2 regions of the Paraburkholderia sp. 22098 genome follow, and region 2 is predicted to be linked to the other one. Evidence: predicted binding sites of a transcription regulator. Region 2 holds the regulator's gene; the other holds the start of a gene.
The links. The regulator FNR, encoded in region 2, switches genes on or off when oxygen is low (the NO sensors DNR and NnrR bind a similar motif). The targets are predictions, from matches to a motif close to TTGATNNNNATCAA.
Positions count from the first base shown of each region.

Region 1: cyoA (ubiquinol oxidase subunit II) is a predicted target of FNR. The motif match lies at 1,749-1,762, and genes of this name have one in related genera.

Region 1 is NZ_JBQEPV010000015.1:88,359-92,780, reverse strand. It holds gene ACTJLB_RS26400 (MFS transporter) at 1-416, shown strand, start outside; gene ACTJLB_RS26395 (LacI family DNA-binding transcriptional regulator) at 547-1,620, shown strand; gene cyoA (ubiquinol oxidase subunit II) at 1,970-2,863, shown strand; gene cyoB (cytochrome o ubiquinol oxidase subunit I) at 2,867-4,422, shown strand, end outside.
Region 2 is NZ_JBQEPV010000014.1:138,410-142,831, reverse strand. It holds gene ACTJLB_RS25825 (PAS domain-containing sensor histidine kinase) at 1-355, shown strand, start outside; gene ACTJLB_RS25820 (response regulator) at 352-1,002, shown strand; gene ACTJLB_RS25815 (response regulator) at 1,135-1,566, shown strand; gene fnr (fumarate/nitrate reduction transcriptional regulator Fnr) at 1,559-2,347, shown strand; gene ACTJLB_RS25805 (zinc-dependent alcohol dehydrogenase family protein) at 2,334-3,326, opposite strand; gene ACTJLB_RS25800 (c-type cytochrome) at 3,724-4,059, shown strand; gene ACTJLB_RS25795 (DUF3564 domain-containing protein) at 4,127-4,422, shown strand, end outside.

The sequences.
Region 1 (4,422 bases), on a different contig from region 2:
GGTTGCGCGGTGCCGGCAATCGCGCAATCGTCGCGATGCTGGTTTCGGCTCTGCTGGGTGTCGTGTGTTTTCTGAGCGCGGTGTTTCTGCCGACCAACACGCTGCGATTCATCGCGTTGTGCTTTGGCGCGCCGTGCATGTATCTGCTGATTCCGTGCTTCTGGACCTTGCCGCCCAAATTCCTGTTCGGCGCGCGTGCTGCAGCCGGCATCGCGGCGATCAATTCGCTCGGCAATATCGGCGGCTTCATCGCGCAGAATCTCGTGCCGTGGGTTCGGCAGACAACGGGCAGCGTGAAGGCGCCGATGCTGATTCCCGCGACCTGTCTGCTCGTGTTCGCTGTCATTACGCTGTTGATCTTGCGCCGCGAAAGTGGCGCACGCGGGGCGCAACATGCTGTTCCCGTGACTGAGTAGACTGTGCGCACGCTTTGCCATGCGGCGCGTCTGACTGAGCCGCGTTCGGGCGGCCGCCATTTAGCGAAAGTCCGCGTGGTTCAGCCAGTTTAGAATACGGCGCGCGATCCATTAACTTCCGTCAGCACTCATGCCGAATCAGAAACCGCCCGCTGCCGCTGCCGCCGACGCCGATCTGCCCGACGCGGTGGCGCCCGCCAGACGCATGCGCGGCGGCCCGAAAGGCCTGCGAATCACCGACGTCGCGGCGCAAGCGGGTGTCTCCCCGATCACGGTATCGCGCGTCTTCAACAGTCCTGCGACGGTCGCGCCCGAAACACTCGAACGCGTGCGCCAGGTCGTGCAAAAGCTCGGCTATGTGCCGAACCGGCTTGCGGGCGGCTTGTCGTCGTCGCGCTCCCGGCTGATTGCCGCGATCGTGCCGACCATCGCCCACTCGCTGTTCTCGGAAACGATTCAGGTCTTCAGCGAGACGATGTCGCGCGCGGGCTACCAGGTGCTGCTCGCCTTGAGCGGCTACGACGATTCGAGTGAAGAGGCGTTGCTCGACGCAGTGCTGAGCCGGCGGCCCGAAGGCGTGCTGCTGACCGGTGTCGCGCACACCGACTCCTTGCGCGAGCGGCTTGCGAACGTCGGCATTCCGATCGTCGAAACATGGGACATGACGGATCAGCCTATCGACATGCTGGTCGGTTTCTCGCATTACCGGATCGGCGCGGCGGTGGCCGAGCACTTCCTGCAAAGGAATGTGCGCAAGCCCGGGCTCGTGTCGGCAAACGACCAACGGGCGCTCGCGCGTCGCCGTGGCTTTTGTGAGCGGCTCGCCCAGGCGGGCATTCACGACATCGCAGAAGTACTCGTCGCGCCGCCTAGTTCGGTTGCACTCGGTAAGGCGGCATTGCCTCGGCTCGTCGAGCAGTCCCCCGATATCGACGCGGTTTTTTGCGGGTCGGACCTGCTCGCCATTGGAACGTTGAGCGCGGCCAGGCAATTGGGACTGAGCGTGCCGTCGCAACTGGCGATCTGCGGGTTCGGCGATCTGGAGTTCGCGACCGAGACGACGCCCGAGCTTACCTCTGTGCACGTCGACGGTACACGGATCGGGCTGACCGCGGCGCGCTGCCTGCTAGACCGGCTGGCCGGCACCGAGCAGAACAAAATAACCGACGTGGGCTTCCAGATCGTGGAGCGCGCAACGACCTGATCCGGCTTCGGCAATATCTCCATCACGCCGTTGAATATGCGGCGCCTGTCAGGCCGTCATGGCCTCTTTCCTGTGGTGTCTTTGCGATTGACGAGGCGGCGAATCGAGCCGCCGCGAGCGCGCAATACTTGACGCGGATCAGAAATACACTCACTCGCGACTATTGCGCATGTGCATGCGCACGTGCATCGAATGCCGATGCGGACATTGTTTGATTTAGCTTGTCCGAGATCATGTTTCAGGCCGGTGGGCGCTCTTAAAATCCGACCGCGCATGAAGTAATTGGTCTGGTCTTCATGGCGAGAACATTGTGTAGCGTTCCAGATCGGTCCATGGAAATCAGGCAGATATGGTGAATAAGAAAACCATTGAACGGGTGTTGGTACCCGTGGGGGCTGGACTCGTCGCGTGTCTTGCGGGGTGCAGCAATCTCGACGTGCTCGATCCAAAGGGCAGCGTGGGTGTGGCCGAAAAGTCGCTGATCAGTACGGCGACAATGGCCATGCTGATCGTCGTCGTGCCGGTGATCGTCATGATCCTGGTTTTTGCCTGGCGTTACCGCGCAAGCAACCGTAGCGCGACCTATGCACCAAAGTGGGCGCATTCCACCGCGATCGAAACGGTGGTGTGGACCGTTCCCACTCTGATTATTCTGTTCCTCGGAATTCTGACGTGGAATACCACGCACGAACTCGACCCATACCGACCCATCGAATCGACGGTCAAGCCGATCAAGGTCGAGGTCGTGGCGCTCGACTGGAAGTGGCTTTTCATCTACCCGGAACTCGGCGTTGCTTCGGTCAATCAGCTTGCGTTCCCCGTGGGTACACCGGTTGATTTCAAGGTCACGTCCGATTCCGTGATGAATTCGTTTTTCATCCCGCAACTGGGAAGCCAGATCTACGCAATGGCGGGCATGCAGACGCAACTTCATCTGATAGCCGGCCATGCCGGCGATTACGCCGGTATCTCCGCCAACTTCAGCGGTAAAGGTTTTTCCGACATGAAGTTCCGCGCGCTCGCCGTCACGCCCGCTCAGTTCGATGCGTGGGTCGAAAAAGTGAAGGCCTCGCCGCGCCGGCTCGATATGAACGAGTACAACTCGGTGGCGCAACCGAGCGAGAAGGAGCCGGTCGGCTATTTCTCGACGGTGGACCCGAAGGTCTTCACGAACATCATTGCAAAGTACAACAACGGCAATGTTCTCGATTTGCAGAACAGCAATTGCCGCACAAGGGGTTAGCATATGCTCGGAAATCTGACACTCTCCGCGATCCCGTTCGATCAGCCCATCATCATGGGGGCGGGCGCTCTCATGATCGTCATGGTGCTCGCCGTGGTCGCGACACTGACACGGCTCCACAAATGGAAATGGCTATGGCACGAGTGGCTGACGAGCGTCGATCATAAGAAGATCGGCGTCATGTATATCGTGGTCGCGGTGCTGATGCTCGTGCGCGGCTTCGTCGACGCGGTCATGATGCGTCTTCAGCTCGCTCTGGCGTATCACTCTCCAGGCTATCTTCCGCCGCACCATTACGATCAGATCTTTACGGCTCACGGCGTCATCATGATCTTTTTCATGGCAATGGCGCTGATGGTTGGCCTGTTCAATCTGGTGGTGCCGCTGCAGATCGGAGCGCGCGATGTCGCGTTTCCATTCCTCAATTCGCTCAGTTTCTGGATGACCGCGATTAGCGCGATCCTGATGAATCTGTCGCTCGTGATCGGCGAATTCGCACAGGTCGGCTGGCTCGCGTATCCGCCATTGTCGGAGTTGAAATTCAGTCCGGGCGTCGGGGTGGACTACTACATATGGAGTCTGCAACTGTCAGGTGTGGGCACACTGATTACGGCCATCAACTTCTTCGTGACTATCGTGCGGATGCGCGCTCCCGGCATGACGCTGATGAAAATGCCGGTGTTCACGTGGACGGCGCTTTGTTCGAACGTGCTGATCATGGCCACGTTCCCGATTCTCACGGTGGCTTTGGCGCTGCTCGGGCTCGACCGCTACATGGGCATGCACTTTTTCACGAACGAAGCAGGCGGCAACGCAATGCTGTACCTGAATCTGATCTGGGCATGGGGCCACCCCGAGGTCTACATTCTGGTGTTGCCCGCGTTCGGCATTTATTCGGAAGTCATTGCGACCTTTTCGAAGAAGCCGTTGTTCGGCTACCGGACGATGGTCTATGCAACGTGCGCAATCATGGTCCTCGCGTTTCTCGTCTGGCTGCATCACTTCTTCACGATGGGCTCGGGTGCGGACGTCAATGCATTCTTCGGCATTATGACAATGGTCATTGCCATTCCAACCGGTGTAAAGATCTTCAACTGGCTGTTCACGATCTACCGCGGGCGACTCGAGTTTTCCGCGCCCGTGTTGTGGACGATCGGCTTCATGATCACGTTCACTATCGGCGGCATGACCGGCGTGATGATGGCGATTCCTGGCGCGGACTTCGTGCTGCATAACAGCCTCTTTCTGATTGCACACTTTCACAACGCGATCATTGGCGGCGTGGTTTTCGGCTACCTCGCAGGGTTCCACTACTGGTTCCCGAAAGCATTCGGTTTCAAGCTGAACGAGAAGCTCGGCAAGTGCGCCTTCTGGTGCTGGTTCGTGGGCTTCTATGCTTCGTTCATGCCGCTCTACGTGCTGGGCTTCATGGGTGTGACTCGACGTCTGAACCACTACGACAACCCGGCGTGGCATCCGTGGATGATTGCGGCTGCATGCGGAGTAGCTCTGATCGCGGTCGGCGTGGTTTTCCAGGTGGCGCAAGTATGGGTCAGCGT
Region 2 (4,422 bases):
CGTGGAGCGCGACATCGAAACCGGCGACGCCCGCTTCAGCCCCGCGGGCGCAACAGCCCTCTTCCGGATCGTGCAGGAGGCGCTGACGAACGTTGCGCGCCATGCCGACGCCACGCTCGTCACACTCAGCCTGCGCGCCGGCGACGAGGCATTCGTGCTGCGCATCGCCGATAACGGCCAGGGCGCGCATCGTGACGGCGAACTGGCGGGCAAGTCGTTTGGTCTGCTCGGCATTCGCGAACGCGCGCACATGCTCGGGGGCGCCGTCGACATTCAAACCTCACAAGGCAACGGCTTTGCGTTGAGCGTCACCATTCCAGCGGAGGCAGTGCAAATGCAGGAGCTGCAATCATGACCCGGGTCTTGCTCGCCGACGATCATGCACTCGTGCGCGATGGTCTACGTCATATCCTCAAGGGGGCCAGCGGCTTCGAAGTGGTGGGCGAAGCAAGTGACAGTGCGAGTACCATCGCGCTGATTCGCGCTTCCGCTGCAGACGTGCTGGTGCTCGATCTGTCGATGCCGGGCCGCAACGGCGTCGAGCTGATAAAACAGATCAAAGAGGAAAAGCCGGCGCTGCGTATCCTCGTGCTGACCATGCACGCCGAACAGCAATACGCAGTGCGCGCGTTCAAGGCGGGCGCGTCCGGCTATCTGACGAAAGAAAGCGCAAGCGCCGAGCTTGTGGCGGCGGTGACAAAGGTGGCCGCAGGCGGCGTCTACGTGAGCCTTGCGATGGCCGAGCGGTTCGCGCAGAGCCTGAACGAGCCCACCGATCTGTTGCCACATCAGCGCCTGTCAGATCGTGAGTTCGACGTCCTCAAGCGCATTGCTGCCGGTCAGACGATCACGGAAATCGCGGCGGAGCTGTGCGTGAGCGCCAAGACCGTCAGCACCTACAAGACGCGCATCCTCGAAAAGATGCAGATGCCGCACGAAGCCGCGCTGGTGCGTTATGCGATGCGTCACAAACTGGTCAGCGACGAAGAGGACGATATTTAAACGCCCCCACCGCCCCGCTGGCGGCCTGCGACGCATGCTGTAGGAATCGCCCTACAGCCCTTCTTCGTCGCCTACTCCAAGTTCGCTCCTCGCCGATTTTATTTTGAGATGGCGCGGCCGATACTTCGAGGCATGAACTCAGGCCTCAACCACCCCGCCCTGCGTGTCTTTCTCGTCGACGATGCATTCCCGGTACGGCGCCGTATGGCTGCGCTGTTCGGCTCACTCGAGGGCGTAGAAATTGTCGGTGAGGCCGAGGAGCCCGGTGCCGCATTCGCGGGCATCGAGGCCCGCGCAGCTCACCTTGTGGTGACGGAGTTGCATCTGAACGGCGGTAGCGGCATGGAATTGCTGGCCCTGCTCGCGCAACGCATGCCTCACGTCATCACGATGGTGTTGACGAACCGATCCGGCGCCTGGTTCCGGCGCGCGTGCCTGACGTGCGGCGCGCAATACTTTTTCGACAAGACTCGCGAATTCGAACTTGCGCGAAGCGCGATCCAGCGGATCGCCAGCGAACATCGTGCACGCACCCCTCTTCAATCTGGAGCAAATCATGTCTGACGTTGTCTCTTATCCGGTCAGCTCTCGCACATTCGTCCCGCTGCATGTTGCATCGACGCCGGAACAGGGACGTACCACGGACCGCGCGACGCGCAAGGACGCGATGCGCTGCTCGTCGTGTTCGATGCGTCCGATGTGCATGCCGCAAAGCCTGACGCCCGAGGAGTTGCAGAGAATCGAAGCGCTCATCTGTCCGTCACGCACTATCAGGCAGGGTGAGACGATCTTCCGCGCGAACGATCCGTTCGAGAGCATCTATGCAGTGCGGGCCGGGTCGTTCAAGACCGTCGTCATGCACCGCGACGGCCGGGAGCATGTGACGGGCTTTCATCTCGCCGGCGATTCCCTCGGGTTCGACGGCGTGTGCTCCGGTCACCATAGCTGCGATGCGGTAGCGCTCGAGGACAGCAAGGTCTGCATCATTCCGTTTCATCTGCTCGAGACGATGTGCCGCGAAGTGAAGGCCGTTCAGCAGCACGTGCACCGTATGATGGGCAGCGAGATCGTGCGTGAATCGTCGCAGATGATGCTGCTCGGCACGATGTCAGCGGAACAGCGTGTGGCCACGTTCCTGCTGAATCTGTCGGAGCGCCTGAGAAAGCGCGGCTATTCGCCGGCCGAGTTCCATCTGCGCATGACGCGCGAGGAAATTGGCAGCTATCTTGGGATCAAGCTCGAAACGGTGAGCCGGATGCTGTCGCGGTTCCAGCGCGACGGCTTACTCGATGCGCGCGGCAAGGACATCCGGATTCTCGATCACGACGGCCTCATTCGGGTTTGATGGCGAGCACCGCTGCGCCCGTCAGGCGGCCATCGCGCAGGTCGGCGAGTGCGCGATTTGCGTCCTCCAACGCATAAGTCGTGGTTTCAAGCGTGAGCCGCGCTTCACTCGCAATGCGCATGAAAGCCAGCCCGTCGTCGCGAGTCAGATTTGCGACCGAAACAAGGCGCCGTTCGCCCCATAGAAACGAATAGGGAAACGACGGAATGTCGCTCATGTGAATTCCGCCGCAAACTACTACGCCCCCTTTCACGACTGCGCGCAAAGCCTGTGGAACGAGCGCGCCGACCGGGGCGAACAGCAACGCCGCATCCAGTTCGTCGGGCGGCGCCTCGTTGCTGTCACCCGCCCACGCCGCACCCATCCGTAGTGCGAGTTGCTGCGCCGCCTGATCGCCGGGCCGCGTGAATGCATAGACCGTGCGCCGTTGATGACGCGCCACTTGAGCGACGATATGCGCCGCGGCACCGAAACCGTAAATACCGATGCGCAGTGCGTCGCCCGCCATGCTCAAGGTGCGGTAGCCGATGAGTCCTGCGCATAGCAGCGGCGCCGCCTCGATATCGGAGTACTGTACCGGCAGATGAAAGCAGTAGCGGCTGTCTGCGACTGTGCGTTGAGCGTAACCGCCGTCGATCGTATAGCCGGTGAAACGGGCCTCGTCGCAGAGATTTTCCCGCGCCGAAAGGCAGTAGCGGCAGTGGCGGCATGTGTAACCTACCCACGGCACGCCCACGCGATCTCCGACAGCGAAACCCGTCACGCCGGCACCCACTTCCGCCACCGTGCCGACGATCTCATGACCGGGAATAACGGGCCGCTTAGGACGAGCGATCTCGCGATCGACCAGGTGAAGATCGGTGCGGCACACGCCGCACGCGTGGATATCGATCAGCACTTCTCCAATACCGGGCGTAGGATCCGGCACATCCTCTTCGCATAGGATTGGTGAGTCACCATCGAAAACCATTGCGCGCATAGGAACTCCCTTTGGTCAGTACTGAACCTCTGTCGCCCCAAAACAATAGATTCGTGGGCTTCAGTCACAAAAGCGGAAGTAACCACTGTGTAAGAGCACGGCTTTGCGCCATTCCCGTTTAGCAGATTGATTGTCTGCTTGTTCGATGCGACGCCGATCAATTCAAACGCAGCGAGCAGATCTTCTTCGCGCAGTGAATCGGCTCTGAAGCCCAAATCTTCGCGACAGCCACCCGATTGTATGGCGTATGCGGTCTCATCGCAGTGTGCCTCTCATCAGCATAGGATCTACGCGCTGCCGGTCAAATTCACACGCCTTATGCCGGTTGATCGAGGTCAACGGCGCAGCAGCGGCGGACCTTACACTGGTCTCATTCCCATGAACAGAAGCGCGCGCCATGAACGCCATATCCCGTCGCTGCCGTCTCGCATGTGCCGCGTTTCTGCTGGTTGCTACAGCCGTTCAGGCCGAGCCGGAGCCGGCCGCGCTGGTGGATCAGCATCACTGCATGTTCTGCCATACACGTGACGCGCCCTTCCTCGCGCCGTCGTTCGAGCAGATCGCCGCTCGCTACCGCGACGTTCCAAACGCGCAATTCATGCTTGAGCACAAGCTGCGGTTAGGCGGCAAGGCGCATTGGGGCGACATGGCGATGCCGTTGCCAGCCGATCGTGGCGGGCCGATATCGGCAGAAGACGCACACACGCTGGTGCAATGGGTACTCAGTCAATAACCGCCCTGCGAAAACCACGGTTTCCGTAGTCCGGGTCAATTGACGGCAGCTACGTTCGGAGATTGTCATGCGCCTCACAGTTCATCTCGATACATTCAATTGCGTCCATCCGATGGCTTTTGCAATCCTCTGGCTCGATGAGGACACGCGGCGATGGTCGCGCGAGGGTCACCTCGGGCTGGAACTGCCGGAATGGGGTTCGTTGCACGTGGATTGCGGCAATACGCTCGTGTGCGGCCCCAACGACGCCACGCCGCTATGCGTTCTCGAAGGGTTGGAACTCAACGGTTGCGACGGTCCCTTTGAAGGCGAAACCGGGCGCGCGCAATGGTGCGCGAAGCGCGGCCGCGCGCTGATGACTGG